3 regions of the Cryobacterium sp. TMT4-10 genome follow, and region 1 is predicted to be linked to each of the others. Evidence: predicted binding sites of a transcription regulator. Region 1 holds the regulator's gene; each other region holds the start of a gene.
The links. Region 1 encodes HspR, which represses chaperone genes until heat shock. Its sites were predicted from a motif close to AAGTTGAGTCNNNNNGACTCAACTT; they were not measured.
Positions count from the first base shown of each region.

Region 2: the regulator HspR is predicted to act here: its motif matches at 1,420-1,444, upstream of E3T42_RS00155 (Hsp20/alpha crystallin family protein).
Region 3: the regulator HspR is predicted to act here: its motif matches at 8,026-8,050, upstream of E3T42_RS14945 (ATP-dependent Clp protease ATP-binding subunit).

Region 1 covers NZ_SOGU01000105.1:4,051-14,567, forward strand. Annotated here, with positions in the region: gene E3T42_RS16470 (ABC-F family ATP-binding cassette domain-containing protein) at 1-1,059, shown strand, start outside; gene E3T42_RS16475 (cytochrome b/b6 domain-containing protein) at 1,321-2,253, opposite strand; tRNA gene E3T42_RS16480 (tRNA-Gly) at 2,312-2,382, opposite strand; gene dcd (dCTP deaminase) at 2,455-3,078, shown strand; gene E3T42_RS16490 (hypothetical protein) at 3,139-3,660, shown strand; gene E3T42_RS16495 (MFS transporter) at 3,657-4,985, opposite strand; gene dnaK (molecular chaperone DnaK) at 5,174-7,042, shown strand; gene E3T42_RS16505 (nucleotide exchange factor GrpE) at 7,042-7,665, shown strand; gene E3T42_RS16510 (DnaJ C-terminal domain-containing protein) at 7,658-8,662, shown strand; gene E3T42_RS16515 (heat shock protein transcriptional repressor HspR) at 8,665-9,105, shown strand; gene E3T42_RS16520 (methyltransferase) at 9,133-10,263, shown strand.
Region 2 covers NZ_SOGU01000002.1:27,373-37,889, reverse strand. Annotated here, with positions in the region: partial or broken gene E3T42_RS00170 (type III polyketide synthase) at 1-91, opposite strand, end outside; gene E3T42_RS00165 (phosphatase PAP2 family protein) at 196-1,035, opposite strand; gene E3T42_RS00160 (hypothetical protein) at 1,115-1,327, shown strand; gene E3T42_RS00155 (Hsp20/alpha crystallin family protein) at 1,528-1,983, shown strand; gene E3T42_RS00150 (phosphodiesterase) at 2,137-3,075, shown strand; gene E3T42_RS00145 (stealth family protein) at 3,005-4,801, opposite strand; gene E3T42_RS00140 (DUF1761 domain-containing protein) at 4,994-5,422, opposite strand; gene E3T42_RS00135 (DUF488 domain-containing protein) at 5,455-5,865, opposite strand; gene E3T42_RS17065 (thioredoxin domain-containing protein) at 5,898-7,988, opposite strand; gene pnuC (nicotinamide riboside transporter PnuC) at 8,119-8,799, opposite strand; gene E3T42_RS00120 (aldo/keto reductase) at 9,056-9,883, opposite strand; gene E3T42_RS00115 (metalloregulator ArsR/SmtB family transcription factor) at 9,959-10,517, opposite strand, start outside.
Region 3 covers NZ_SOGU01000096.1:76,178-86,694, forward strand. Annotated here, with positions in the region: gene E3T42_RS14920 (ABC transporter permease) at 1-753, shown strand, start outside; gene E3T42_RS14925 (low specificity L-threonine aldolase) at 872-1,957, shown strand; gene E3T42_RS14930 (long-chain-fatty-acid--CoA ligase) at 1,957-3,648, shown strand; gene E3T42_RS14935 (nitroreductase family protein) at 3,789-4,382, shown strand; gene E3T42_RS14940 (zinc-dependent alcohol dehydrogenase family protein) at 4,539-5,585, opposite strand; gene E3T42_RS14945 (ATP-dependent Clp protease ATP-binding subunit) at 5,789-7,978, opposite strand; gene E3T42_RS14950 (gamma-aminobutyraldehyde dehydrogenase) at 8,245-9,684, shown strand; gene E3T42_RS14955 (primary-amine oxidase) at 9,749-10,517, shown strand, end outside.

The DNA of each region.
Region 1 (10,517 bases):
CTGGAACGCCCGGACGTGCTGCTTCTGGACGAGCCCACCAACTACCTGGATGTGGCCGGTGTCGAATGGCTAGAGGCCTGGTTCCGGGACTTCCGCGGCGCCGCGATCATCGTCTCGCACGACCGGCGCTTCCTGGACGCCGTCGTCACCCGGATCATCGAGGTCGAGAATTTCCACCTGCACGAGTACCCGGGCAACTTCGGCGAATACGTGGTGCAGAAACAGTTCCGCCTGAAGACACTCGAGCAGCAGTTCGTGCACGAGTCCGAGCTGCTCGCATTCGAGGCGGAGGGCATCTCCGACCGGCGCGAGGCGGCGAAGGCGGCCAGCCGGGACCTGGGGAACCAGCTCGCCAAGATCAAGAAGGCCCGCACCCCGCGGCCCGTCGACCAGATCATCACCGAGATCTACGGCGGCCTGCACGTCAAGGATGCGCTCTGCCGGGTCGAGGGGCTGAGCAAGTCCTACGGTGAGAAGGTTCTGTTCGCGGAGCTCAGCTTCGAGATCAGGCGCAGGGACCGGATCGTGGTTCTCGGCTCCAACGGCAGCGGCAAGACCACGCTCCTCCGGGTCCTGACCGGGGAGGAACGGGCCGACTCCGGCGAGGTGGCCTGGGCCGGCGGCGCCGCCGTGGTCTCCTACAACCAGGTGCTCGCGGAACTCGACGACACGGACACGGTCACCCACGCCGTGAACGCGATGCCGGGCAGCCTCGCCCTCACGGCGACGCGCAAGTCGGTGAACAGGTTCCTCGCGATGTTCCAGTTTTCCGAGGCCGACCTCAAGCAGAGGATCGGCAATCTGTCCGGCGGACAACGGGCCCGCGTGGCCATGGCGCAGTGCCTGCTGTCCGGTGCCTCGGTGCTGCTGCTGGACGAACCCACCAACCACCTCGACCTGTCAAGCACGCAGGTGATGGAGCGGGCCCTGCTCCATTTCCCCGGGGCCGTCGTGGTGGTCAGCCACGACCGTTTCTTCACCGAGAAGATCGCCAACCGGCATCTGGTCTTCGGCGCGGAGGCGGCGCAACCCGGCGAAATCGACGTGCGCGTGGCCTAGCGCGAGCCCGCCCAGCCCAGTGGCGCCTAACCAATTCGACGGAGATTCTGCCCGAAAATACGTTTTCGGCCTGTTTTGGGCCCGATTCGGGCAAAATCTCCGTCGAATTCGTTCGGGCACGCATCGACCACCGCCGTGCGGACTCGTCCGGCTAGCTGTTGCCGCGCTCCCAGAAACTCGGACCGACGGGTTCCGTGAAGTCGCTCCGGGCGATGCTGTCGGGCTGGTCGTGGCCGGGCGAGTCGGAACTCGGCGCGGGATTCAGCGGGTCGTGACGGACCCTCCGAGCGAGGCGATGGCGCGGAGGAGGCGTGGGCCGGCGGCGAACCAGGCGACGAGCATCAGGGCCAGCGACGCGGCGAAGATCCAGAAGCCGGTCCAGCCGTCGTCGCTCTGCGCCGCGTACATGTGGTTCAGGTTGCGGAGCGCGCCGGTGGCGAAGACCAGGGTGACGTGGATCACGATAAAGAACAGGAAGAAGACCATGACGCCGACGTGGGCGACCCGGGTCGGGCCGAGCGGGACCAGCTTGCTGAGCCGGCGTGAGGTCCAGATCGGCGACAGACGGATGCCCGTGGCCAGGGCCAGCGGAGCCGCCACGAACACGATGAAGAAGTAGCTCAGGGTCTGGAGGGCGTTGTACTTCACCCAGCCGTCGCCGACCGGCCAGTTCAGGGAGGCGTACTGGATGGCTGCCGAGACGGCGTTGGGGATGATGCCCCAGCTGACCGGAACAATGCGAACCCACTGGCCGGTGGCGAAGAGCAGCACGTAGAAGGCGAGGCCGTTCAGCACCCAGAGGGCGTCGACCGTGAGGTGCACCCAGACGTTGATCCCCATCCGGGTGGGGGCTCCCGCGGTGCGGAGGAGGCCCGTGTTCCGCCGGGTCCAGAACATGGCCGGACGTCCCTGGCTGCGAATCTGCCAGCCCGAACGAACGATGAAGAGGATGAAGAAGGCGTTCAGTCCGTGCTGCCAGGCGAGCCAGGCCGGAAAGCCGACGGGTGCCCAGGTGGGTAACGCCGAGGCCCCCGGGAACTCGGCCAGGAAAGACTGCATCTCCGGCAGGGTACGAAGCCCCTTGGCGGCGAGCACCACCCCGGCCAGCAGCGCGATCGCCACGGGGATTGCCCAGGCCAGCTTGAACCAGACGCCACGGCCGGAGCCGATCTGACCGGCGCTGTCCGGTGTCACCGGCCGCCCTGTCGCACGATCGAGCAGTTCGGCATGGGGTTCTATCTTTCTGATGAAGAGCGGATGACGGGAATCGAACCCGCGCTATCAGCTTGGGAAGCTGAAGTTCTACCATTGAACTACATCCGCACGTCCGATCAGCGGGCGAGCCCGGATCGGAACGGTGCCAGCATATCAAGTCCGCGCCGTTAGGCTGGACCCGTGCTGCTCTCGGATCGCGATATCAAGGTTGAAATCAACGCGGGACGAATCAGTCTGGAGCCCTATCAGGCCGACATGATCCAACCGTCGAGCATCGATGTGCGTCTGGACGGCTTCTTCCGCCTCTTCGACAACCACAAGTACCCCTACATCGACCCGGCCGAGGACCAGCCGGATCTGACCCGGCTGATCGAGACCGCCGCCGACGAGCCCTTCATCCTGCACCCGGGCGAGTTCGTGCTCGGAGCGACGTATGAGAAGGTCACCCTTCCCGACGATGTGGCCGCCCGGTTGGAAGGAAAGAGCTCGCTGGGGCGGCTCGGGCTTCTGACGCACTCCACGGCCGGCTTCATCGATCCCGGTTTCACCGGCCACGTGACGCTCGAACTGAGTAACGTGGCGACTCTGCCGATCAAGCTCTGGCCCGGCATGAAAATCGGGCAGCTGTGCTTCTTCCGCCTGAGTTCGCCAGCCGAGCGCCCCTACGGATCCAGTGAGTACAGCTCGCGGTACCAGGGTCAGCGCGGGCCGACCGCCTCGCGGTCATTCCTGAACTTCCACCGCACGGATGTCCGGCCGTCGACCGGCCCGGCTACCGATGCGGACCTCGCCCGGGGCGAGTAGCTCCGACTCCCGGAGGCACCGGTTCATACGGATGCAACATACGCCCGGTAAAATCGGGGAATGACCACATCCGTGCCCAGTTTCACCGAGGCGCTCGTCGCCCCGGGACCGACGCCCGAGTACCCCGGACGGATGCGCCGGTTCGGCCAGCTCGTCGGAGCCTGGGCGGCGAAGGGGTCGCGCCTGAACGAGGTCAGCGGCGAATGGACCGAACGCGAATTCACCTGGATCGTCGAGTTCGTGCTGGACGGGCGCGCGGTGCAGGACGTGGAACTCGTCGTGAGCGGCTCGCATCCGACCGGCTTCAAAACCGTCTCGACGGCCCTACGGGTGTACGACCCGGATGCCGGGGCCTGGCGGGTCAGCTACTTCGCGCCGGCCGAAGGGGAATACTGCCACCTCGTGGCCACCCCGCACCGCAACGGTCTGCGCCAGGACGGCACCGGCACCGACGGTCGGCCGATCCGCTGGAACTTCGTCTCGATCACGGCCGACGCCTACGCCTGGGAGGGCTGGGTGTCCAACGACGAGGGCACGACCTGGCTGCTGGTGGAGCACAACGAGGCCACGCGCATCCGTTAGCCGATCTGGTCCTGCATGGCCTTCACCGGCAGCAGCAGCAGCAGCCCGGCGAGCAGCACCAGCATGATGCCGAGGATGCCCCAGTAGGTGGCCCCGAAGATCGTCACCATCAGGGCAAACATGGTCGGTGCGAGAAAGCTCACGGCACGGCCCGTCGTCGCGTACAGGCCGAACACCTCCCCTTCGCGGCCGGCCGGGATCAGCCGGGCCAGGAAGGTTCGGCTGGCCGACTGGGCCGGTCCGACGAAGAATGTGAGGGCCAGGCCCGCCGTCCAGAACACGATCTGACCGCCGTCGTGCAGCAGGAATACGAGGCTGCCGCAGACGATCAGGCCGATCAACGCGGTGACGATGATCGGTTTCGCGCCCAGCCGGTCGTCCAGCGACCCGGAGATGATGGTGGCGATACCGGCCACGACGTTGGCGGCGATCGCGAAGATGATCACCTCGCCGGGCGAGAACCCGAACACGGATGCCGCGAGCACGCCGCCGAATGTGAACACCCCGGCCAGTCCGTCCCTGAAGATCGCGCTCGCCGCGAGGAAGTAGACCGTATGGCGACTGGTCCTCCACAGGCGCGCGATGTCCTGACCGAGCACGACGTATGACCGGAGGAAACTCACGCGCTGCCGGCGCGTGGCGGCGGAGGAGCGGTATTCGGGCACCGACAGCAGCACCGGCAGGGCGAACAGGCCGAACCAGGCGGCCGCGATGAGCATCGCGACGCGCACCGACAGCCCGTTGTCGCCGGTCACGCCGAACAGGCCCACCTCCGGGCTGATGAAGCCGAAATACACGATGAGCAGGAGGACGATGCCGCCGAGGTACCCCATGCCCCAGCCGAAGCCGCTGACCTTGCCGATGGTGCGGGCAGTGGAGACCTGGGCGAGCATGGCATTGTAGTTGACGCTGGCGAACTCGAAGAAGACGTTTCCGGCCGCCACCAGGAACAAACCGAGCAGCAGGAAGTCCGGAGACGCCTGCACGAAGAACATCGCCGCGGTGAGGGCCACGACGATGAATGTGTTGATGCCCAGCCACAACTTGCGCCGCCCGGCCGTGTCCGACCGCTGGCCGGTGACCGGGGCGAGCACGGCCACCAGGATGCCGGCGATCGCCAGGGCCCAGCCGAGCTGGGCGGAGATGACGTCCTTGTCGCCGAACGCGGTGCCCGTGATGTACACGGTAAAGACGAAGGTCGTGACGACCGCGTTGAACGCGGCGGATCCCCAGTCCCAGAAGGCCCAGGCGAAGACGCGCCCTCTGCTGATCGCGCCTGGCAGTACCTGGGCGTCCGTGCCGCCTTGCTCCGTAATCCCGGTCATGCGCTGAGGCTAGTGGATCGCGGTAACCGACACGCAGCGTCGTGTGGTGAATCTTATAGTTGAGTCACTCACGCTCAACTCTCAGCTGCCCGGCTTGACTCCGATTTGAGACACTGGCACACTTGAGCCTGCACCACTCAACTCTGAGAAATCAGGGTGACCACAATACTCTGAAGGAGAACGCACACATGGCCCGTGCAGTAGGCATCGACCTCGGAACCACCAACTCTGTGGTGGCCGTCCTCGAGGGTGGAGAACCCACCGTCATCGCGAACGCCGAAGGCTTCCGGACCACGCCGTCCGTCGTCGCCTTCACCAAGGACGGCGAGGTGCTGGTCGGCGAGACCGCCAAGCGCCAGGCCGTCACCAACGTCGACCGCACCATCTCGTCGGTCAAGCGCCACATGGGCACCGACTGGAACGTCGCCATCGACGACAAGAAGTTCACCCCGCAGGAGGTCTCGGCCCGCATTCTGGCCAAGCTCAAGCGGGACGCCGAGGCGTACCTGGGCGACAAAGTGACGGATGCCGTCATCACCGTTCCGGCGTACTTCAACGACGCCGAGCGCCAGGCCACCAAGGAAGCCGGCGAGATTTCCGGCCTCAACGTGCTCCGCATCATCAACGAGCCCACCGCGGCCGCTCTGGCCTACGGCCTGGACCGGGGCAAGGAAGACGAGCTCATCCTGGTCTTCGACCTCGGCGGCGGAACGTTCGACGTCTCCCTCCTCGAGGTGGGCAAGGACGACGACTTCTCCACCATCCAGGTGCGTTCCACCGCGGGGGACAACCGCCTCGGCGGCGACGACTGGGACCAGCGCATCGTGGATCACCTGATCAAGAAGTTCAAGGAAACCACCGGCGTCGACGTCTCCAAGGACAAGATCGCCAAGCAGCGTCTCAAGGAAGCCGCCGAGCAGGCCAAGAAGGAACTCTCGAGCAGCATGTCGGCGAGCATCCAGCTGCCCTACCTGTCGCTGACCGAGAACGGCCCGGCGAACCTCGACGAGACGCTCACCCGCGCCCAGTTCGAGAAGATGACCGAAGACCTGCTCGACCGCACGAAGAAGCCGTTCCAGGACGTCATCCGTGAAGCCGGCGTCAAGGTGGAAGACATCGCCCACGTCGTTCTCGTCGGCGGCTCCACCCGCATGCCCGCCGTGTACGAGCTCGTCAAGGCCGAGACCGGTGGCAAGGACCCGAACAAGGGCGTCAACCCGGACGAGGTCGTCGCCGTCGGCGCCGCGCTGCAGGCCGGCGTGCTGAAGGGCGAGCGCAAGGACGTTCTGCTCATCGACGTCACCCCGCTGAGCCTCGGCATCGAGACCAAGGGCGGCATCATGACCCGCCTGATCGAGCGCAACACGGCCATCCCGACCAAGCGCAGCGAGACCTTCACCACGGCCGACGACAACCAGCCGTCCGTCGCGATCCAGGTCTTCCAGGGTGAGCGCGAATTCACCCGCGACAACAAGAACCTCGGCACGTTCGAGCTGACCGGCATCGCGCCCGCCCCGCGCGGCATCCCGCAGGTGGAGGTCACCTTCGACCTCGACGCCAACGGCATCGTGCACGTGTCCGCCAAGGACAAGGGCACCGGCAAGGAGCAGTCGATGACCATCACGGGCGGTTCCTCGCTCGCGAAGGAAGACATCGAGCGCATGGTGCGCGAGGGCGAAGAGCACGCCGCCGAGGACAAGCGCCGCCGCGAGGCAGCCGAGACTCGCAACACGGCCGAGCAGCTCGCCTACTCGATCGAGAAGCTGATCAAGGAGAACGACGAGAAGCTGCCCGAGGACGTCAAGTCCGAGGTGCAGGCCGACGTTGACGCCCTCAAGTCCGCGCTCGCCGGAGACGACGACGCGGCCGTGAAGACCGCCTTCGACAAGCTCAACGAGAGCCAGGGCAAGCTCGGCGAGGCCATCTACAAGTCCAGCCAGGCGGATGCCGCGCCCGGCGCCCCGTCCGACTCCGAGCCCACCGCTGAAGCGGGCAACCCCGACGAAGACGTTGTCGACGCCGAGGTTGTCGACGACGAGGACGAAGCGAAGAAGTAATGGCAGACGACACGAAGCGTCCAGAGGACGAGCCGTTTGAAGAGGGGGCACCCGTCGAGGGTGCCCCCGGGGCGGGCGGCGCGGAGCAGTCCGCGTCGGAGCCTTCCGAATCGGCGGACGCGGAGTTCTCGGCCGAGGGCATCGAAGAGGACGAGCTGACGGTGCAGGACATTCTGGACGCCGCCAACCGCGAAGTCGCCGAGCCCACGAGCGAGCACCTCGCCGACCTCAAGCGCGTCACGGCCGAGTACGCCAACTACCGGCGCCGCACCGAGGCGAACCGCGAGGTCGAGCGCGAGCGCGTCACCGTGGACGTCGTCAAGGGTCTGATCCCTGTGCTCGACGACCTCGATCGTGCTGAAAAGCACGGCGACCTCACCGAGGACTCGGCGTTCAGCACCATCGCGGCCAAGCTGCGGACGAGCGTCGAGCGACTGGGCGTTAAGCCGTTCGGCGCCGTCGGCGAGCCGTTCGATCCGACCATTCACGAGGCGATCTTCCAGCTGCCCACAGCGGATGTCGACACGGAAACCGTCGGGGACGTGATCGAGACCGGTTACTTCCTCGGCTCATCTCTCCTGCGCGTGGCCAAGGTCGTCGTTCAGGTACCGAGCGATGGCTAGCCAGGACTGGTTCGATAAGGACTTCTACAAGGTCCTGGGCGTCTCGAAGGACGTGACCCCGGCTGAGCTGAAGAAGGCGTATCGCAAACTCGCCCGCAAGTACCACCCGGACTCCAACCCGGGCAATCCTGCGGCCGAGGCGAAGTTCAAGGAGATCAGCGAGGCACACTCGGTGATCGGTGACCCTGCGCAACGCAAGGAATACGACGCCGTGCGCGCGATGGGCGGTGGAGCTCGCTTCACCGCCCCGCGCCCCGGCGGAGGCCAGGCCGGAGGCTTCGACGACGTCTTCGGCGGCATGTTCGGCGGCGGAGCGCGTCAGCAACAGCCCGGCTACTCCTACGAGCAGGGCGGGTTCGATGACCTGCTCGGCGGCATGTTCGGCCGCGGCCAGGGCGGCGGATTCGGCACCTCCAGCGGCGGTTTCCGCGGCTACGGCGGACCGACCCGGGGCCGGGACGTGGTCGCGTCGACCACGGTCGACTTCATCACGGCCACCCATGGTGACCAGATCACCCTGCAGACGCAGGATGGCCGGGCCATCAAGGTCAAGATTCCGGCCGGAGTGGCCGACGGGCAGAAGATCAAGCTGCGCGGCCAGGGGCAGCACAGCCCCGACGGCGGCGAGGCCGGCGACATCGTGCTCACCGTCAACGTGCGCAAACATCCGGTCTTCGAGCGGGATGGGCTGAACCTGCGAGTCGCGGTTCCGGTCACGTTCGTGGAGGCGGCTCTCGGCGCCACGATCGAGGTGCCGACCCTCGGCGGCGCGCCGGTCAAACTGCGCATCGCCGCCGGCACGCCGAGCGGCCGCGTGCTCCGGGTCAAGGGGCGCGGTGTCGTGACGCCCAAGGGCACCGGGGACCTCCTGGCCGAGGTGCAGGTCGCCGTTCCGTCACACCTGTCGAAGGACGCCGAGGAGAAACTCATGGCCTTCGCCGAGGCGGTGCCCAAAGAGAACCCGCGCGACGATCTTCTGGCGAAGGCGAGAGACTGACGGTGGATGAGAACACCCGGGTCTTCGTAATCTCGATGGCCGCCGAGCTTGCGGGTATGCACCCGCAAACCCTGCGCCAATACGATCGCCTGGGGCTGGTGAGTCCCGACCGCACACCCGGTCGGTCTCGCCGGTACTCGATGCGGGATGTGGCGAAGCTGCGTGAGATCGCGGAACTGGGCGCCGAAGGCGTGAGCCTTGAAGGCATCCGTCGCATCCTGGGGCTGGAAGACCACGTGCGCACCCTCGAATCCCGACTTCGGGAACTCGAATCGGCCCTGGCCGATGAACTGCTCAACCGTCCGGGCCGCCGCGTCTTCGCGGCCGGCTCGGCCGGTGAGGTCATCTCGATGCGTGCCGGCACCCGGACGCGGCGGTCGAATCAGATCGTCATCTGGCGCCCGCTCGATCACGGCGCCCTTCCACTCAAACGCCGGGAATAGGGCCCCGCGCCGGGCTAGCCTGAGGGAATGTCTGATTTTTCCTTCGACCGTCTGCGGCGCTACCCCGATGTGGAGGCCGATAACCTCTTCGCCGTGGATGCGAGCGACCGGCTGATCCTTGATCAGGCGGCCGATGCGCTGGGACCGGCAGAGGCCGGCGAGGTCGTCGTGCTCGAGGACAAATACGGGGCGCTCACCCTCGGCGCGGCGGCGCTGGCGGCTGCCCGCGACATCCGGGTGCACCAGGACGCACTCTCCGGGGAACTGGCCCTCGCCCGCAATGCGGCCGAGGCCGGTCTCTCCGACCGGTACCGCTCACTCGAGCTCGGCGAGGACCTGCTGGTGAATGCACGCGTGGTGCTGATGCAGTTGCCACGCAGCCTCGCCGCCCTCGATGAGCTTGCCGCCGCCATCGCTCGGTTCGCGGCACCGGACGTCGTCGTGATCGCCGGCGGGCGCATCAAGCACATGACCACGGCCATGAACGAGGTGCTTAGCCGGCATTTCGGTTCAGTCTCCGTCTCCCCGGCCCGGCAGAAATCCCGGGTGCTGACGGCATCCGTCCCCCTCCTGGCCGCAACGGATGGAGCCGTCTGGCCCCAATTCGTGGTTCATGCCGATTTAGGTCTGACGGTCAGTGCGCATGGGGCCGCTTTCGCCGGGACCACGATCGACATCGGTACGCGCTACCTGCTCGAGTTCTTGGACCGGATGAAGCCGGATGCTCAGGCGGCCATCGACCTCGGCTGCGGCACTGGCGTGATCGCGGCCGCCCTCGCCCGGCGTCGGCCGCGGTTGTGCGTGATCGCCACTGACCAGTCGGCCGCGGCCGTGGCCTCCGCCCGGGCGACCATGGCGGCCAATGAATTGCTGGATCAGGTCACCGTCGTGAGAGATGATGCGTTGAGCAGCCAGCCGGATGCGTCGGCGGAGCTGATCGTGCTGAACCCGCCGTTCCACATCGGTTCGTCGGTGCACGCCGGCATCGCGCTCAAGCTCTTCGACGATGCGGGGCGGGTGCTCCGACCGGATGGTGAGCTGTGGACGGTGTGGAACACCCACCTGGGCTACCGTCCAGCGCTGACTCGACTGGTCGGGACCACCCACCAGGTGGGTCGGAACTCCAAGTTCACCGTCACCGTATCGACGAGGCGATGACCGGGCGCGGGCCGCTCCGGCCGGGATCGATCAAGGCCGCTTGAGGCCATCGAAACCCGACACGCCCGGGATGCTGGAGCAAGTTGCGCGTCCCCGGTATTCACCGTAATGTCATTCAAGTCACCCCACAGGTTCGGAAAGCCGCAGAGCTTCCCGCCCTCAAGTGGGACGAAGGTTTTAGTTTCTTCTCATTCGCCTTTCCCGTTCAGGGAGCGACTGAGTAGAAACCAAGATGGTAACTCCCTCCGGCTGAT
Region 2 (10,517 bases), on a different contig from region 1:
CCGGCTGCGACGCGAACACGTCGCGCACCTGCTCCTGGATCAATACTGTCGGCGGAACCACGGTCTGCAGCGCTCTGAGGGTGACGGACATGCCCTCAGTGTTACACGCAGGCCAGCCGCCCACACCCCCGGGACACGCGATGACGCGGACGGCACACGAGATGCTCAGCCGCCACGAAACCGATCGGCGCCGGCCTACGGCAGGCGCGAGAACAGCCGGGTGCCCGCGAACGCGACGCCCAGGCCCGCGGCGACGATCGCCGTGACACCGCCGATGTAGGCGATCAACGGGCCGGGGGTCTCGCCGAAGGCCCGGAAGTACGTGACCAGGAAGGCGGCCGCCGCCACGACGGCGAAGGGAACCAGAATCCGGAGCTGGACGCGGCCGCCCACGCCGGCCGATCCGCCGCGCGCGGCGGTCGACGCCCACGGCCCGCGGGTCAGCACGAGGCCGGCGACGCAGCCCCACACGGCCACCACCAGCAGCGCCGCGATCACGTCGCTGGGCCGGTGCCAGCCGTTGGCCAGTGTGGCCACCCCGGCGGCGATGGCGAACCCCGAACCGCCGAGTGCGGCCAGCCAGCGCGTGCGGGGGCTCGCTACCAGAAAGATGGCGAGAGCGGATGCCGCGGCCACGGTCGTGTGCCCCGACGGGAACGAGTTCCCGTCGTACCCTTCCACACCCAGGTCGGGCCGAGAGAGCAGCCCGCCCTTGAGCAGCTGGGTGGTCAGCACGGCCGCCAGCGCCGCGCCGAAGGCGACGATCAGAGTCTTGCCGTTGCGGCGCACGGCCGTGACGATGCCGGCGAGCACCAGACCCGCGACCACGGAGACCAGGGGCAGAGCATCAAGCAGCTGCTGCGCGAGCGGGGTCACGCTGCGGCGTCCGAACTCGGCGCCGTCGAAGGCGAGCTGGTCCATGGTCTGGCCGGCGAGGGTGCGCACGAAGAACAGGTAGATCCCGGTGAACACCAGGATGGCGGTGATCATTCCGGCCAGATAGCGAACGGGGCTGATCGTTGACGAGGTGCGCACATTCCACCTTCGCACGGCCCGCCTGGGGAAGCACCATCGAGCGCTCTTGACTCGGCAGGGGTCGGCGTACCGTTGAAATTTGAGAAAAGGTCATGGACTGGGCTGGTTCCAGCGAAAAGAGAAGACGAAGCGCGAGCCGGAACCGGGTGGTTTCACCGGTCTCGAAGGCGACTTCGAGGCGGAGCGGCGCCGCGCGGCCGCCGCCGCCCATGAGCCCACGCAGGCCTACGAGAACGACAGCCTGGACAAGCCCGTCTTCCCCGACTCGACCTCCGGATTGACGTACCCGTAGCCATCCATCGCGCAGGAAGCCCTTCGCTGAGCGCGAACAGAACGGGACCCTGGGCCGATTGCGGCACCGCTCAAGCGCGGTTACATTGGCAATAGTTGAGCGCCCAAGACTCAACTCTGGAAGCAAACCGCCCAAGAACCAGCCGGACCTCCGGTTCGATCCGACGATCTGACCAGACCCGGCCGATGAAAGGAATCGCTATGGCAACGTCCTATGACCCGTTCCGCGAGCTGGACCGAATGGCCTCCGCTCTGATCGACAACCGGGGCCCGCGCGTGATGCCGATGGACCTCTTCCGGGAAGGTGACCACTACGTGCTCAGCGCCGACATGCCCGGGATCGATCCGGGTTCGGTTGACATCGACGTCGACGGCCAGCTGCTCACGATCCGTGGGGAGCGCACCATGGCGAACCACGAAAACGTGAAGTGGATCACCCGGGAGCGCCTGGCCGGTTCGTTCCTGCGTCAGTTGAACCTGGGCCAGGGCATCGATGTCGAGAACATCAGCGCCACGTACAACAACGGCGTGCTGACCGTCACGATCCCCGTTCACGAGGCGGCCAAGCCCCGCAAGATCGAGGTGCAGAGTTCGGGCGAGCCGACGATGCAGGTGACGGAGTCCGCGAAAGCGGGCACGAAGAAGGCGAAGGCCTGACGAACGAAACGGGTGGGCCCGGAGCATTGCGCTCCGGGCCCTTCGTTGTGTTTTCGCGGTGTACACCGCATGTTCACCCGATGCTGATGCACTATTCGGAGTAGAGTCAGCGGACTCACCGAAGAGTTAACAGCACCAACGAATGGATATTCAGTGAACATTCGAACGGCCGAATACCCCAGGCCGGATCATTTCCTGCTTCACCTCAGCGACACCCACCTGCTCGCCGACGGCGGGCGCCTCTACGGCCGGGTCGACAGCACCGCCCACCTGGCCCGGCTGTTCGCCGACGTCGAAGCATCCTCGGGCCGCCCGGATGCCATCATCATCACCGGTGATCTGGCCGACAAGGGCGAACCGGATGCGTACGCAACCCTGCGCGGCATCGTCGAGCCGGCCGCCGCCCGGCTCGGAGCGCGGGTGTTCTGGGTGATGGGCAATCACGACGACCGGGCGGCCTTCCGCACCACGCTGCTGGACGAGGCGCCGAACACGGACCCGATCGACCACGTCGACTACATCGGCGGCCTGCGCATCATCACGCTCGACACCTCCGTACCCGGCCACCACTACGGCGCCGTGACCGACGCCCAGCTCGACTGGCTGGCCCGGGAGCTTCGCACCCCCGCCCCGGACGGCACAATCCTGGCCATGCATCACCCGCCCGTGCCGAGCGTGCTCGACCTGGCCGTCTCGGTCGAACTCCAGGACCAGTCCGCGCTGGCGCGGGTGCTGCGCGGAACGGATGTGCGCAGCATCCTGGCCGGCCACCTGCACTACTCCTCAACGGCCATGTTCGCGGGCATTCCGGTCTCCGTGGCCTCGGCCACCTGCTACACCCAGGACCTGAACGTTCCGGTCGGCGGCACCCGCGGCCGCGACGGCGCCCGCACCTTCAACCTCGTGCACGTCTACGCAGACACGGTGCTGCACTCGGTGGTGCCGCTCGGCGACTACCCGGCGCTCGACTACATCGAAGCGGCGGAGAGCGCCCGGCGCCTGGCGGGCGACGGCATCCGGATCATGCCCGCGGGTACTCTGCCAGCGTTCCGTGAACCCCCAATGACCACACCGATCCGGGTTCTGCGCTAACTGACAGCGGGCTAACCGACAGCGGGCTAACCGACAGCGCGCCGACCGACAACTCGCCGCCCGCCGGCACGGTCGGCGCCTGCCCGGCGTCGGCCTGGAACTCGCGTTCCCAGGGGGCGACGATCGGGAAGTACCGTTCGAGGAATTCGGTCACGGCCGCACGGCGCACATCGTCGGAGATCTCGGGGAAGCTGCCGTCGTTGAGGCAGAACATGTCCTGGTCGCGGCGTTTGCGCAGCTTGTTCATCTGGCGCAGGGCCAGTTTGAGGGTGGTCTCCACGTAGAGCGAGCGCACCTGGGTCTGCTCGACCGCGCGCCCCGTCATCAGTGCATAGAAGTGGTAAAGCGAGTTCGTGACCGAGATATCCGTCGCGGAGCGGAACCGGCTGGCCGCGGTGCGGGCGAAGTCCTCGGGGAACTCGGCCTCGAGCTCGGCCATCACGCTCTTCCGCAGCGGTGCCGGCGTGTGCTCGAGGTGCCGGGTGGTGACCTTGCCGAACCGTTCGCGCAGCAGCGCCCGGTTGACCCGGGCCGCGTTCTCGAACCCGCTTCGGCTGGGGTCGTTCTCGCCCAGGCCGATCCGGGTGGAGGCCTCCACGAATTTGGTGATGCCGCCCGGGGAGAAGAACAGCTCCGGTCCGACCGGGCGGCCGAAGAACATGTCGTCGTTGGAATAGATGAAGTGCTCCGCCAGCCCGGGGATGTGGTGCAGCTGGCTCTCCACGGCGTGCGAATTGTGGGTCGGCAGTGCGCTGGTGTCGGGGAAGAAGTCCTCGCTGCGCATGATCGTGACGCGCGGGTGCTCGGCGAGCCACTCGGGGGCCGGCGAATCCGTCGCGATGAAGATGCGCCGCACCCAGGGCGCGAACATGTACACGCTGCGGAGCGCGTACTTCAGCTCGTCGATTTGGCGGAAGCGGGCCTCAGACTCGTCGCCCGAGCCCACGACGTAGGCCTGCATGCGCTTGGCCCGTTCCCGCTGGAAGTCGCTGGATGAGCCGTCGACCCAGGAGAAGACCATGTCGATGTCGAAGCTGACGTCGCTGGCCAGGTCGTCGAACATGTGCTGCAGGGTGCGCCAGGTGCGCCCGAAGAGTTCGATCGTGGTCTCGCGTACCTCGGCGCGCGGCATCCGGGTGCGCATCAGCGAGTTCTCGACCGGGGCGACGATCTCGTCCTCACCGAAGTACCAGAGTTCGAGCTGAAAGGCCGTCTCGGCGCCGTACCGCAGGCGGCCGATCGGTTCGATCCGCGGGCGGTAGACCCGGAACACGGATGATGCGCGCAGCGTGGACAGGGCGCCGTCGGCCAGCAGCAACGGCTGGGTCAGGCTGCCGTCCAGCGGCAGGGCGTAGAAGGGCTCCTTCGCGAACGCTGCGATCAGGATGCGGGTGAGCTGCTTGCGGCGCTTGCGGTCGACCGCGATCACGGGCCGGTCATGGTCGCCGCGCACGAGCAGGAAGTCGATGCCGGCGGCGTCGAGCACGTCGGCGACGGCGAGCAGGTCCTTGACCCGGGACTCGCGCGGCGTGAAGTGTCCGTTGATCAGATTGATCTCACCCTTGCGCACGACGACGTCTTCCCGGTCGAAGCGGCGGGTGCGGGGGTCAGGGGTCAGCAGAACGAGCTCAGGCTCGTGGCTGATCGACAGTTCGGGGCTGGCCGACGTGGTGGCCGGGTCGAGCGGGGCATGCCGGTCGTCTTCTGGGCGATCGAAACTAGACATGGTCCTCCTCGAGAATTGGGAACACTGATTCTCAAGGCAACCGCGTGCAATGCCAGGGAGAGTGCGTCCGTTGGTACCGGACAGCCACGAACCCCTTCGAGTCAGGGAGCGAAGCAGCCGGTGGAACGCGGTGGCGCCTCCCCTAGTGTACGTCGCCGCCCTGACGCCGGGTGCGTGGTCGCTCTGGTGTCGCTACGGGGCGCCGATCCCGAACAACCCGATAATCAGAGCCATCAGCAGCAGGGTGACCAGTTCGTGCGCGATGTTGAGCACGGTGAGGCCCGCCGGGCGGCGATCGAATGCGTCGTGCGTGATCATGCGGGCCGCCGTGAAGCCGGCCCAGAGGATGAGCGCCGTCAGCAGTGCGTTGGCGAGGAAAGAGCCGCCGTAGAACGCCTGCACGATCGCCGCGGCGCCGGCCAGCACCCAGGCCGTGAGGAAGCTGACGACCACGGTGACGACGAGCGGGGCCGCCGAACCCGGGCGCACGCTCTCCTCGTCGTGGCCGACGGCCTTCATCCAGTAGGTGCCGAACACCCGGCGCGAATACCAGATCGCCCCGACTGCCATGCTCGACGCGGTGGCGAGGAGGACGGCCCAGATGTTTGTTTCGGGAACCATGTCGGAATCCTTTGGGAGTGGGCTTCGCCGGTTCAGGCGGAGCGGTTGGGTAATTGGGGATCGCGCGGTTCGGGGTTGTCGGCCAGATAGGCCGCGAGCACCCGGGCGTGGTTGACGACCGGGTCGCGGGCGCCGTAGACGAGGGTCGTCTCGGTGTGCGCGGCCGTGTTCCGGGCGAGGAGTGCCCTGAGCTCGGCCACGGCTTGCCGGGTCTGCGGCGCTGCCCCCAGTTCGGCGGTGTAGCGCTCCGCGAACTCGGCCAGCCGAGCGGGGTCGTGGTTCCACCAGGTGCGCAGATCGGGACTGGGGGCGACGTCCTTGAGCCAGAGATCGAGCCGGGCGTGCTCCTTCGAGACCCCGCGCGGCCACAGCCGGTCCACGAGCACGCGCACGCCGTCGGACTCCGCCGGCTCGTCGTAGACCCGCTTGATCAGGATGTCCATGCGGCCAGTCTCGTCTCGGTCGGGTACTTTCTCTAGTCCGCGTCTGCGGTCTGCGTTGCGGTCTGCGTTGCGGTCTGCGTTGCGACGGTCGGCAGGTCGGCCGGGTCGGTAACCGGCAGGCTGCAGACGAAATCGCGGCAGAGGTACGCCGTGGGCCGCTGGTCGCGCACGGTGCGGTCCCGGAACAGCTCGAAACCCGCGGCCGCGAATGCCTCGGCCTGGCCGTGGGTGACGGATGCGACGAGTCCGGCGACGCGACGGCGCACCGCGTCGAGCAGCTCACCGGACGTGCCCGGCCGGGCGTCCTCGTCCGGCACCACGACCACCAGTTGCTCGGCCGGACCGGCCAGCTCGGCCAGGAGACGGAGGGCCGCGCCGAACGCGAGCGGCCGCTCCCGGACGCGGTCGGCCAGCAGCGCCATCGCCGCCACGGCGGCCGTGCGATACCGGTCCTCGGCGGTCAGCAGGAACAGCAGGTGCGCCGCCTCGGCGGTCGCCGTGATCCCCGACGGGTAGGCGCCCTCCGACGGGTCGACCTCCAGGGCGAGGCCCTGGCCGGCCAGGATCGGGTCCGGGCCGTCCGGCGCTCGAAACGGCGTCCGGGCCGGGGCATTCCCGGCCGTGTGTGCGGTGTCGGCGGTGTTGGCGGTGTTGGCGGTGTTGGCGGTGTCGTCGGTGGTGTCAGTGGTGTCAGTGGTGTCAGTGGTGTCAGTGGTGTCGGCGGTTTCGGGTGTTTCGGCTGTGTCGGTGGTGGTCGATAGCGTGGCGTCGATCAGTCGGCGCGCTGCCGTGGCGTATCGCACCTCACCCGTCGCGAGAGCCAGCTCGAGGAGGCCCGATGCCAGCATCCCGAAGTCCTCCAGTGTGGGCTGGGCGGTCGACGTGCGCCCGGCGATCGACGCCCGCACGAGACTCCCGTCCCGGCGGAGGTGGTGCTCGAGCAGGTAGTCCGCCGCCCGGGCCGCGGCCGCCGTGAAGGTGGGCTGGTCGAAGGCGAAGCCGGCCCGGGCCAGCGCGGCGATGCCGAGGCCGTTCCAGCCGGTGAGCACCTTCTCGTCGAGTGCGGGCGGGGTTTCCTGCCGGCGGTCGTCTTCGTCGAGAGCGTAGTAACCGCCCTCGACGCGGCGCCCTCCGACGGTGCTTTCGGAGTCCTGCGCGCTGGCGAATCCGCCTCCGGGCAGGCCGAGCACGGTGATCAGGAAGCGTGCAACGCCCCCGGCGACGGAGCGCGCCCACTGCTCGCCGGTGAGCTGCCAGGCCCGGGTGTAGAGGTCCAGCAGTTGCGCGTTGTCGTAGAGCATGCGCTCATAGTGCGGATCACTCCAGTCGCGGTTGACGGCATACCGAAAGAAGCCGCCCTCGACTGAATCACGCAGCGGCGACGCCCCCATCCGCTTGAGGGTGCGCAGCGCGAGCGCCCGCCCGGACTCCTGCCCGGGTTCTTGCCGGGGTTCTTGCCGGGGCTCCGTGGCGCGACCGAGCAGGAAACCGAGAACCGGCGCGACCGGGAACTTCGGCGCGCCGCCGAAACCGCCGAAACGCGGGTCTTCCTGCGCCGCGACCTCGCCCGCCACCCGGTCGAGGTCGTCGTCGCCCGGCAGCTGCCCCGCGGGGATCTGCTGCGCGGCGGCGGCGAGCGCGTCGGCCACCAGCGACGCGCTCTCGGTGACCTCCGCGCGGCGGGTGGTCCAGGCATCCGTCACCGCCTCGAGCACCTGCCGGAACGACGGATGCCCCGGCAGCGGCAACGGGGGAAAATACGTGCCGGCGTAGAACGCCTGCCCCTCCGGGGTGACGAAGACGTTGAGCGGCCAGCCCAGCCCGCCCACGAACGCGCTGGCCGCGGCGAGGTAACTGGCGTCGACCTCCGGGTGTTCCTCCCGGTCGACCTTGATGCTCACGAAGTGCGCGTTGAGGTAGTCGGCGAGGTCCGGGTCGCTGAAACTCTCCCGGGCCATCACGTGGCACCAGTGGCAGGTCGAATAGCCGATCGAGACGAGCACGGGCACGTCGCGCAGGCGCGCCTCCACGAATGCCTCCGCCCCCCAGCCGTGCCAGTCGACGGGATTGTCGGCGTGCGAACGCAGGTAGGGGCTGATCGCGGCGGCGAGGAGGTTGGGCATGCCTCCATTGTGCCCGCCGCCCCCCGTGTGCGCCCGTAGCCGCCGGCCCGGCGGCGCAGCGCGCAGCGGGTACGCCCGGCTTGGTGCGCGTTCGCGCGGCCTAGTGCGGGTTCGCTCGGGTTCGCGCGGCCTAGCCTTGCCCGGTGAGTTCGCGGGCGACGAACTCCTGGCGGCGGCGCTGCACGCGCATCCAGATGAAGAAACCGGTGATGGTGAACGCCCCGTAGAAGAGGTAGAGCACGGCGGAGGCGTAGTACCCCGCGCTGAGCAGAAGCGGCACCCCGACGATGTCAACGGCCACCCAGATCAGCCAAAACTCGGTCCAGCCCTTCGCCATGCCGTAGGTCGCGAGCAGGGATCCGGTGAAGATCCAGGCGTCGGCCCAGACCGGTTCGAACGAGCCGAGCGCGCGGAAGATCGGCGTCAGGATCAGGGTGCCGGCGACCAGGCTCAGGCCGAGCAGGATGCGCGTGCGGTTGCCGGCCCAGTGCGGCGCGACCGCGACGTGCGTCGCGGAGTGGCGGCTGCGCGACCACTGCACCCAGCCGAAGATGGACACGACGATGAACATGATCTGCCGTCCGGCCTGGCCGAGCAGGTTGACCGGGTTCGGCGTGCCGAAGACGGCGCCGAGGAAGACCGTGAACAGGAGGGCATTGCCGAGGATGCCGACCGGCCACGCCCACACCTTGCGGCGCATGCCCCCGACCGCGCTCAGGATTCCGAACGCGTTGCCGATGACCTCACGCCAGAGAATGGTCTGGGTTCCGATCTGCAGCTGGGCGTCGAAGAGCCACTCAATCGGATTCATCCGTCATCTTCTTTCCGTTAACCACCCAAACCTATGCCCCCACCGCCCGCAGCCGAGCCCGCTCGTCCACTCCCGAGCCCCGACTGCTGCTGCCGAGCCCGCTCCCACCCCGCAGGTCTCGAACCAATTCGACGGAGATATTGCTCTAAAACCGCGGATCCGGGCCGTTTCGGGCCGTTTCGGGCAAAATCTCCGTCGAATTCGTTAGGGGCGCGTGGGCGCGTGGGCACGGCGGGGGGGGACGGAGGCGCGGGGGCTAGTTGACGTCGTTGGGGTGCGCGCTCACGCGGCCGGCGCGCTCGAGGGACGAGATCGTGGCCAGCTCCGTGCGGCTGAGCTCGAAGTCGAAGACGTCAAAGTTTTCGGCCATGCGCCCGCGGTTGCTGGACTTGGGGAAGACGATGTTGCCGGTCTGCAGGTGCCAGCGGATGACGACCTGAGCAGGCGTCTTGCCGTGCGCTTCGGCCGCGACGGCCACCACGGGCTCCTCGAAGAGCGGGTATTTGCCCTGGCCGAGCGGCCCCCAGGCCTCGATCCGGATGCTGTGCGCCCGGGCGAACGCGGTCACCTCCCGCTGCTGGTGGGCCGGGTGCAGCTCGATCTGGTTGACCGCGGGTACGACCCCCGTTTCCGAGATGACACGATCGAGCTGGGGCTCGAGGAAGTTCGACACCCCGATCGAGCGGGCCCGGCCGGACTCGCGGATCTGCTCGAGCGCCTTCCAGCTCTCGACGTAGCGGTCGTTGGCGGGCGCCGGCCAGTGGATCAGATAGAGGTCGACGTAGTCGAGCCCGAGCTTCTCGAGGCTCTCGTCGAACGCCTCGAACGCCGACTCGGTGCCCTGGCGGTCGTTCCACAGCTTGGTGGTCACGAACAGTTCGGAGCGGTCGATGGCGGATGTCGCGAGCGCGGCTCCGACCCCCACCTCATTGCCGTAGATGGCGGCGGTGTCGATGTGCCGGTAGCCCACCTGCAGAGCGTCACCGACGATGCGGGCGGTCTCATCGGGGTCGACCTTGAAAACGCCGAAGCCGAGCTGCGGGATGGTCTGGCCGTCGTTGAGGGTCAGTGTGGGCACGGAAATGGTCATCGGCCCACCCTAGGTCGCGGCCACGGCGGCAAGCTGAACGGCAGGCAACGGCCGGGTTACGAGACCGGGTCAAGCGCGCGCGTCGGCCCAGTCCCGGCCCAGCCGCAGGTGGCACAACTCGGGACCCACGAACGGGCGCAGCTCGATCTGGTCCGGGTCGCGGCCCAGATCGCGGGCAACGCCGCGCACCAGGCCCAGGTGAACGGAACAGATGACCTCGGTGTTCCGCCGCGCGTCGTCCCGGAACGGGCAGGCGTGCAGCGCGATGACCGGGGCGGCGGGAGCAGTGGCGGCGGGAGTGGGAGCGGCAGCGTCGGGAGCGGCAGCGTCGGGAGCGGCAGCGTCGGGACCCGACGCCGCGGCATCCGTCGCCTCGTCGGGGTCGAAGCCGAGCCGGTCGAGGATGCGCAGCAGCGGCCGGACGCCCTCGTCGGCGGTCCCCCGCAGCTCGTCGGCGTAGGCCGAGGACCAGCGTTCACCGGCGCGGGTCGCCCGGGCGCGCCCGCGGTCGTCATCCTCGGCGAGTGCACCGGCGAGCACCCGGCTCATGTCGTGCTGGGCGCCGTCTTCGCGCGTGGCCGGTCCGGCCGTGAAGAGGATGCGAGGCCGCCCCCTGGTGCCCGCGCGG
Region 3 (10,517 bases), on a different contig from region 1:
GCCCTCGACTCCGCCCCGCTGGTGCTGCTGGGCGCCCTGAGCGTGAGCCCGCCGGTGAGCCTGCTCGAGCCGTCCCCGCAGAGCGGCGGCCTGGCCTACCTGGTGGCCATCGGATTCGGGCTGGTCTTCTTCATGTCGGCGATCACGTTCGGCTCGACCATCGCGCAGAGCGTGGTGGAGGAGAAGCAGACCCGCGTGGTGGAGATCCTGATGACGACCATCCCGGTGCGGGCGCTGCTCGGCGGCAAGATCGTCGGCAATAGCGTGATGGCGTTCGGGCAGATCGTCATGATCGGGGCCCTGGTGGCGATCGGCATGGCCGCGACCGGCCAGAGCGGGCTGCTGGGCGCGATCGGTCCGTCGATCGCCCTGTTCGCGGTGTTCTTCGCGTTCGGCTTCGTGATGCTCGCCGCACTCTTCGCCGCCACCGCGTCGATGGTGTCCCGTCAGGAGGACGTCGGGTCGGCCACCTCCCCCGTGCTGGTGCTCGTGATGATCCCCTACTTCCTGGTCATCTTCTTCAACGACAACCCCACGGTGCTCGCGATCATGTCGTACATCCCGTTCTCGGCTCCGGTCGGCATGCCGATGCGCCTCTTCCTGGGCACGGCCGCGTGGTGGGAGCCGCTGGCCTCCCTGGCCATCCTGCTCGCCGCGACGCTAATGGTCATCCTGCTCGGCTCCCGCATCTACGCGAACTCCCTGCTCCGGATGGGCGCCCGGGTCACCTTCCGCCAGGCCCTCCGCGGCTAGCCCTAACCAATTCGACGGAAATTTTGCTCCCCCAAGCCGGTTTCGGCCCGAAATCGGCCGTTTGACGCAAAATCTCCGTCGAATTCGCACGACGCCCGCACAGAAGCGGAACAGCCCGATGCGCGAAGATGGAGGGGTGACTCAACTCCATGACCTTTCTTCGCGCGGGTTCGCCTCCGACAACTACTCCGGGGTCCACCCCGAGATTCTCGATGCGATCGTGTCCGCCAACGGTGCGCACCAGATCGCCTACGGCGAGGACGTCTATACCGCCCGGCTGCAGCAGGTGTTTGCCGAACACTTCGGCGCGGGCGTCGAAGCATTCCCGGTCTTCAACGGTACCGGCGCGAACGTGATCGGCCTGCAGTCGATGCTGCCGCGCTGGGGCGCCGTGATCTGCGCGTCGACCGCCCACATCAACACGGATGAAGCGGGCGCCCCCGAAAAGGTGGCCGGCATCAAGCTCCTCACCGTCGACACCCCGGACGGCAAGCTCACCCCCGCGCTGATCGACCAGCAGGCCTGGGGCTGGGGCGACGAGCACCGGGCGCAGCCGCTGGTCGTGTCGATCACCCAGACCACCGAGCTCGGCACCGCCTACACCGTGGAGGAGGTGCGGGCCATCGCCGACCACGCGCACGCCAACGGGATGAAACTGCACATGGACGGCGCCCGCCTCTCCAACGCCGCAGCCTCGCTGGGACTGCCGTTCCGCGCCTTCACCCGCGACGCCGGCGTCGACGTGCTCAGCTTCGGCGGCACGAAGAACGGCATGATGTACGGCGAGTGCGTCGTGGTGCTGAACCCCGAGGCATCCGCCGGCCTGATCTACCTGCGAAAACTGAACATGCAGCTCGCCTCGAAGATGCGTTTCATCTCGGCCCAGCTGATCGCGCTGCTCGGCGGCGACCTCTGGCTGCGCAACGCCGGCCACGCCAACGCCATGGCCAAGCGGCTGCGCACCGCCCTCGAGGCCGGGATCGCCGACAGGTCCGTCACCGGAGTGACGTTCACCCAGGCCACCCAGGCCAACGCCATCTTCGCGGTGCTGCCGCCGGGGGTGGCCGACCGCCTGCGCGGTTCGTTCCGTTTCTACGACTGGGACCCGGCCACCAATGAGGTGCGCTGGATGTGCGGCTACGACACCGAGGAAGCCGACATCGACGCCTTCGTCGTGGCCCTGATCAGAGAGCTGGCCGTCTGATGAACGTTTTCGAGAACAAGCCCTGGCTCGGCTCCTACGCCTCGGGCGTACCGAGCACCATCACCGAGCCGACCGAGACGCTCTCCGACATGATCGAGATGTCCGCGCACCACTTCCGCGAGAACGTGGCCCTCGATTTCTTCGGCGCCACGACCACGTATGCGCAGCTCGGCGAGCAGATTTCGCGGGTGGCCAACGGGCTGCTCCGGCTCGGCGTCAAGCCCGGCGACCGGGTGGCGCTCGTGCTGCCGAACTGCCCGCAGCACGTCGTCGCGTTCTACGCCGCGCTGCGCCTGGGCGCGGTCGTCGTCGAGCACAACCCGCTCTACACCGAACGCGAGCTGCGGCACCAGTTCGAGGACCACGGCGCCACCCTGGCCATCGTCTGGGACAAGGTCTACCAGACCGTGTCCGACTTCCCCGCCGACATGGGCCTGCGCACCGTGGTCGCCGTCGACCTGACGGATGCGATGCCCCTCTCCAAGCGTTTCCTCCTGCGCCTGCCCGTGGCCAAGGCCCGCGAGTCCCGCGACGCGCTCACCGCCGGCCCGCTGCGCAAGGGCGCGCTGACCTGGCGTTCGCTGGTGGATTCACGGAAGCTCCGCCACAACCACCCGCGCCCGCAGATCACCGACACGGCCGTTCTGCAGTACACCAGCGGCACCACCGGCACCCCGAAGGGCGCCATTCTCAGCCACTTCAACCTGCGCGCGAACGCGCTGCAGGGCGAGGCGTGGGTGCCCGGGCTGCACCGGGGCGAAGAGGTCTTCTACGCCGTGCTGCCCATGTTCCACGCCTACGGCCTGACTCTGTGCCTCACCTACGCGATGGCCACCGGCGCCCGGCTGGTGCTGTTCCCCAAGTTCGACGAGAAGCTGCTGCTCGATGCGGCCCGCCGCACCCCGCCCACGTTCATGCCGGCGGTCCCGCCGATCTACGACCGGCTGATGCGCGCCGCGGAGAAGAAGAACGTGAGCCTGCGCAGCATCCGTTTCGCCATTTCGGGCGCGATGAGCCTGCCGGTGTCGATCGTGGAGCGCTGGGAGAAGGCGACCGGCGGACTGCTGGTCGAGGGCTACGGCGTGACCGAGGCCTCCCCGATCGCCGTCGGCAACCCGATGGGCCCGACAAGGCGTCCCGGCACGGTGGGCGTGCCGTTCCCGAGCACGGAGATCCGGGTGATCGACCCGGCGGACCCGACCGTCGACCGCGGCATCGAGGAGGAGGGCGAGCTGCTCATCCGCGGCCCGCAGGTCTTCTCCGGCTACTGGGACCAGCCGAGCGAAACGGCCAAGGTGCTGCTCGAGGGCGGCTGGCTGCGCACCGGCGACATCGTGCGCGTCTCGGCCGATGGGTTCATCACGGTCGTCGACCGCATCAAGGAGCTCATCATCACCGGAGGCTTCAACGTGTCGCCGTCGGAGGTGGAGGCGGCCCTTCTGTCGCACCCGGACGTCGCCGACGCCGCCGCCGTCGGGCTGCCCAGCGCGAACGGGGGCGAGGATGTCGTCGCCGTCGTCGTCCTGGCGGAGGGGACCAGCCTCGATGTCGAGGCCCTGCGCACCCATTGCCGCACCCGGCTCTCGGCCTACAAGGTGCCCCGCCGGATCGTGCAGGTCGACGAGCTCCCCCGCTCCCTGATCGGCAAGGTGCTCCGCCGCGAGGTGCGCAACGGACTCACCGAGCAGTAGCCCCGCCCGCACCGCGCCCCTCCTGGGAGAGGTTCGGCGAGCACGCGGTCCTGAGCGATGCCGCGGAATAGATCCCGGCGCCCCGCGTTGAAGTGGATGGGTCAGCGTTGCCCCTCCACTCTCCACCGAAAGACGGCTCCATGACCCTCATCACCGACACCATCAGCCGCGCCGCCGACACGGCGTCGCCCATCCTGCCCGTCCTCTCGGCCCGCTGGAGCCCGCGCGGCTTCGACCCGGCCGCCCTGGTCGACGAAGACACCCTGACCACCGTGTTCGAGGCCGCCCGGTGGGCTCCGTCGGCCAGCAACATCCAGCCGGCCCGCTTCATCGTCGCCCGGCGCGGGTCCGACAGCTTCGCCAGGATCCACGCCACCCTGATGGGATTCAACAAGGCCTGGGCGGATGCCGCATCCGTGCTGATCGTGAACGTCGCCACCCTGCCGGTCGGCGAGGAGCGCGCCAACCCGTGGGCCCGCTACGACCTCGGCCAGGCGGTCGCGCACCTGACGATCCAGGCGCAGCACGAGGGCTTGCACACCCACCAGCTCGGCGGATTCGACGGGCCGGCGCTGGCCCTCTCCTTCGGCCTGGCCGAGAACCAGGCCGTCGTGTCCGTGACCGCGCTGGGCATGCTCGGCGACGTCGGCCTGCTCTCCCCCGAGCTGCAGGAGCGCGAATCCGCCCCCCGCACCCGCAAACCCCTCGCCGAGCTGCTCCTCGTCAACGACTGACCCCTGCTGGCTGCACCAAAGTGCCCGTTCCGGTCGAGAGTGCCCGCTACGCCGGCAACTCTCGACCGGAACGGGCACTCTCGCCGCATCCGCTCGCGCGAAGGGCCCCCTCACGACTCGTGAGGGGGCCCTTCACCTGTGCCGAAGGCGCGCCGGCTACGGGCGCAGCAGCACCTTGATGGCGCGGCGCTCGTCCATGGCGGCGTAGGCCTCGGCCACCTCGGTCAGCGGCAGCTGCAGGTCGAACACGCGCCCCGGGTTGATGGCGCCCGAGAGCACCTCCGGCAGCAGTTCCTCAACGTATCCGCGCACGGATGCGACGCCGCCGTTCAGTCCCACATTGCGGCCGAACAGCGGCCGAACCTCGATCGGGCCGCCGGTGGGAACGCCCACGTAGCCGACCATTCCGCCGGGCCGAGCCGACGCGATGGCCTGCTCCATCGACTCCTTGGTGCCGACGCACTCGAGCACGCAATCCGCGCCGATGCCGTCGAAGAGCTCACGGATCCGGGCCACGCCGGCCTCGCCGCGCTCCTCGACCACGTCGGTCGCACCGAATTCGCGGGCCACGAGCCGCCGTTCGGGGTGGCGGGACATGGCGACGATCCGGGAGGCCCCGAGTCGCTTGGCCGCGATGATGGCGCAGAGGCCGACCGCACCGTCGCCGACGACGACAACGGTGCTGCCGGTCGTCACGCCGGCGGAGACCGCGGCGTGGTGCCCGGTGCCCATCACGTCGGCGAGGGTCAGCAGGCCGGGGACCTGGTCCTCGGTGGGCAGCGTCGGCGTCGCCACGAGGGAACCGTCGGCGTGCGGCACGCGCACCTTCTCGCCCTGGGCGCCGTCGGCGAAGCCGCCGAGCTGGTCGTCCGCGCCCCACCAGCCGCCGTGCAGGCAGGAGGTGCTGGTGCCGTTCTGGCAGTTGAGGCAGGTGTTGTCGCAGTCATAGAACGGCGCGATGACGAAGTCGCCGACCTTGATCTTCGTGACGTCGGCGCCGATTTCCTCGACGATGCCGACGAACTCGTGGCCGATTCGTTTCGGCTCGTCGGTGGGCTGGATGCCCCGGTAGGGCCACAGGTCTGAGCCGCAGACGCAGGCTGCGACGACACGCACGATGGCGTCACCGCCGGTGGAGAGAATCGGATCGGGTACTTCTTCGAGGCGGATGTCCCGTTCCCCGTAAATCACTGTTGCACGCATGGTTCGAGCCTAGGCCAGCCCCCTGAACCTCATCGGTTCCGGCCCCCCCTCCGCCCGTATTCCCGCCGAATTCCGCTGCTCGCGCAACCGGTGCGCACCACGCCGATCGGCGGCCACGCTCACCAATTCGACGGAGATTTTGCGTTAAAAGCCCGTTCGCGCCGGGTTCGGGGCCGTTTTCGGCAAAATCTCCGTCGAATTGGTTACAGCAGCGCGTCGTCGTCGAGGTCGGCCGGGTCCACCACTAGCAGGGGCACGGATGCGACGACCAGCGAGTCCCCGTCCGACGCCAGGTCCACGCGAACCGTGTCCCCGTCGCGCACGGTGCCGGACAGAATCGCGGTCGCCAGGCGGTCGTCGATCTCGGTCTGCATTAGGCGCCGCAACGGGCGGGCCCCGTAGATCGGGTCGTAGCCGCGCTCGGCCAGCCAGGTGCGGGCATCCGGGGTCACCCCCAACTCGAGCCGGCGCTCGACCAGTCGCTTCTCCAGCCGGTCCACGAGCAGCCCGACGATCTGGCCGAGGTCCTCCATCGACAGCGACTCGAACACGACGATGTCGTCGAGACGGTTGACGAACTCGGGCTTGAACGTCTGGCGCACGAGCGCCTGCACGGCCGCCTCCTTCTCGTCCCGGCTGAGCACCGGGTCGATCAGGAACGCCGACCCGAGGTTCGAGGTCAGCACGAGGATCGTGTTGCGGAAGTCCACGGTGCGGCCCTGGCCATCCGTCAACCGGCCGTCGTCGAGCACCTGCAGCAAGACGTCGAAGACCTCCGGATGCGCCTTCTCCACCTCGTCGAACAGGATCACCGAATACGGGCGGCGGCGAACGGCCTCCGTCAGTTGCCCGCCCTGCTCGTAGCCGACGTAGCCGGGGGGCGCCCCGACCAGTCGGGACACGGAGAACTTCTCCCCGTACTCGCTCATGTCGATGCGCACCATGGCCTTCTCGTCGTCGAAGAGGAATTCGGCGAGCGCCTTGGCGAGCTCCGTCTTGCCCACGCCGGTCGGTCCGAGGAACAGGAACGAGCCGGTGGGCCGGTCCGGGTCGGAGATTCCGGCCCGGCTGCGGCGCACCGCATCGGCGACGGCCCGCACGGCCTGCTTCTGCCCGATCAGGCGGTGCCCCAGCTCACCCTCGAGGTTGAGCAGCTTCTCCGTCTCGCCCTGCAGCAGACGGCCGACCGGGATGCCGGTCCACATGGCCACCACCGCGGCGATGTCCTCCGCGGTGACCTGCTCGTTGACCATCCGGGGGCCCTCAGACTCCGACTTCTCCGCTGCGGCCAGCTCCTTCTCCATCACCGGGATGTCCCCGTACAGCAGCCTCGACGCCTTCTCCAGGTTGCCCTCGCGCTGGGCGCGATCCGCCGCGATCCGCGCGGTGTCGAGCCGCTCTTTGAGCTCGCCGACCCGGTTCAGCGACGCGCGCTCCTTGTCCCAGCGCGCCTGCAGCTCTTTCAGGTTCACCTCTCGTTCCGCGAGGTCCGTCCGCAGCTTCTCGAGCCGCGCCTTCGAGGCGTCGTCCTTCTCCTTCTTGAGGGCGAGTTCCTCGAGTTTCAACCTGTCCACGCTGCGCCGCAGCTCGTCGATCTCGACCGGGGCGGAGTCGATCTCCATCCGCAGCCGGCTGGCGGCCTCGTCGATGAGGTCGATGGCCTTGTCCGGCAGCTGGCGTGCGGTGATGTACCGGTTCGAGAGGGATGCCGCGGCCACCAGCGCCGCGTCCGCGATCGACACCTTGTGGTGGGCCTCGTAACGCTCCTTGAGCCCGCGCAGGATGGCAACGGTGTCCTCGACGCTGGGCTCGTCGACCAGCACCGGTTGGAAGCGGCGCTCGAGCGCCGCATCCTTCTCGATGAATTCGCGGTACTCGTTCAGCGTCGTGGCGCCGATCAGGCGCAGCTCGCCGCGGGCGAGCATGGGCTTGAGCATGTTGGAGGCGGCCACGGATCCCTCCCCGCCGCCGGCACCCATCAGGGTGTGCAGTTCGTCGACGAAGGTGATGATCTGGCCCTCGGCGTCGTTGATCTCCTTGAGCACCGCCTTGAGCCGTTCCTCGAACTCGCCGCGGTACTTCGCCCCTGCCACGAGGGCCGCCAGGTCGAGGGAGACCAGCTGCTTGCCCTTGAGCGAGTCGGCCACGTCGCCGGCGACGATGCGCTGGGCCAGCCCCTCCACCACCGCGGTCTTGCCGACACCGGGTTCCCCGATCAGCACCGGGTTGTTCTTGGTGCGACGGGTGAGCACCTGGCTGACCCGGCGAATCTCCGCGTCGCGCCCGATCACCGGGTCGAGCTTGCCGCTCTTGGCGATCTCGGTGAGATTGACGCCGTACTGCTCGAGCGCCGTCTTGGCTTCTTCCTGGGGCGGTTGCTGACCTGCTTGCATCAGAGGATCCTCTCTCGGGGCCGGCCGCTCACGCCGCCTCGCGGCGAAAGCTGAGCCTGTTGGACTCAAGATTAGGTGAGAATCCGACATCGCACTAGCGGCGCGAGGCCCGTCCTCCAGCTCATTCCGGCGGCACGTCCGTCGGCGTTCCGGCGGCACGCTCCAGGGCAGCAAGGCGGGCCTCGAAACGCCCCTGGTATCCGGTCTCGTCTGTCAACTGCCATACTTACCGAAGAAATGATCTGTTTCTTCACTCAGCGCAGAGGATGAGACCCGTGGCAACCCCCACCCTCAAAAACTTCATCAATGGCCGGTTCGTCGAACCGAACGGCACCGCACTGCTCGACATCGTCGATCCCACGACCGGCCGGCTCGTCGCCCGGGCCCCCGTTTCCACTCCCGGCGATGTCGACGACGCCATGACGGCCGCGCAGACCGCATTCCGCAGCTGGCGCCGCACGACCCCGTCCGAGCGGCAGCGGGCGCTGCTGCGCCTGGCCGACGCGATCGACGCGAACAGCTACGCCATCGTTGAAGCCCAGCACCGCAACACCGGCCAGCCGCGCGCCACGATCGCGAGCGACGAGGTCGCGGCCGGAGCCGACCAGCTGCGTTTCTTCGCCGGCGCGGCCCGGCTGCTGGAGGGCAAGTCGGCGGGCGAGTACCTGCCGGGCATGACCTCCTGGGTGCGGCGCGAGCCGATCGGGGTCGTCGGCCAGGTCACGCCCTGGAACTTCCCGTTCCTGATGGCCGTCTGGAAGATCGGCCCGGCACTGGCTGCCGGCAACACCCTCGTGCTCAAGCCCAGCGACACCACCCCCGAATCCACCCTCGAACTCGCTCGGATCAGCCAGGGCATCCTGCCCGACGGCGTGATGAACATCGTCCTCGGCGACGGGGGCACGGGTGCGGCCATCGTCGAGCACCCGGTGCCCGGCCTCGTCTCCATCACCGGCAGCGTGCGGGCCGGCATGGCGGTTGCCAGCGGCGCCGCAAAGACCCTCAAGCGGGCCCACCTCGAGTTGGGCGGCAAGGCCCCGGCCATCGTCTTCGCCGACGTGGATGTCGCGAAGACCGCTGCCGAGATCGCCGACTTCTCCTTCTACAACGCCGGCCAGGACTGCACGGCCATCACCCGCGTGCTCGTGCACGAGTCCATTCACGACGAATTCGTCGAGGCCTTCGTCGCCGAGGCCCGCACCCGCAGCACCGGCTCAGCCGACGACGCGGACAACTACTTCGGCCCGCTGAACAACGTCAACCACTTCGGGGACGTCGTACGAAAGGTCGCGGCCCTCCCCGACCACGCCGTCATCGCCACCGGCGGCCACCAGATCGGCACCGACGGTTTCTTCTTCGAGCCGACGGTCGTCACCCACGTGCGGCAGAGCGATGCCATCGTGCAGGAGGAGACGTTCGGTCCGGTGATCACCGTGCAGTCCTTCGGGTCCGAGGAAGACGCGGTCACGCTCGCCAACGACGTGAACTACGCCCTCGCGTCGAGCGTCTGGACCCTCGACCACGGCACCGCCATGCGGGTCTCCCGGGACCTGGATTTCGGGGCGGTGTGGATCAATACGCACATCCTGCTGACCGCGGAGATGCCCCACGGCGGGTTCAAGTACTCCGGCTATGGCAAGGACCTGTCGATGTACGGTGTGGAGGACTACACGCGCATCAAACACGTCATGAGCTCCCTCGAATAGCAGGCCGCACCAGAAGACACCGTCCCAATCACGATCCCGCTCCGACAAGAACAGAGGACTCCCGTTGACCTTTCATCCGTTAGACCCGCTGGCCGCAGCCGAGTTCACCGCCGCCGCCGGCATTCTCGCCCGTGAGCGGGGAGTGGCGGAGGGCTGGCGCTTCGCCTCGATCGAACTGGTCGAACCGGCCAAGAGCGTCATCGCCGAGTTCGCCTCCTCCGGCGTCGCGCCCGAGCGCCTGGCCCGCCTCGTCGTGCTCAACCGCGCCGAGAACACCACCTGGGTGGCCGTCGTGTCGCTCACCACCGACACCCTGCTCGAGTGGGGCAACGTGCCCGGCGTGCAGGCGAACTTCACCGTGGACGAGTGGGACGAAGCGGATGCCGCCCTGCGCGCGCACCCCGACGTGATCACCGCCCTCGCCAAGCGCGGCATCGTCGACCTGGACAATGTCTTCATCGACACCTGGACCTACGGTGACGCCGTCATCCCTGACCAGTACCGCGGGCGTCGGCTGGGCTGGGCTGACATCTGGGTCAGGGCCTCCACCACCGGCAACCCGTACGCCGGGCCGGTGAGCGGCCTGCACTTCGTGATCGATGTGAACACCATGGAGTTGCTCGAGATCGAGGACTCCTTCACGATCCCGCGTCCCGAGGTGATGGGCGAGTACGTGCCGCACCTGATTCCGGAGCGCATCCGGGAGAAGAGCAAGCGACCGCCGATCAAACCGCTCGACATCGTGCAGTCTGACGGACCGAGCTTCTCCCTCGACGGCAACCTCGTCGAGTGGCAGAACTGGTCGCTGCGGGTCGGCTTCAACTACCGCGAGG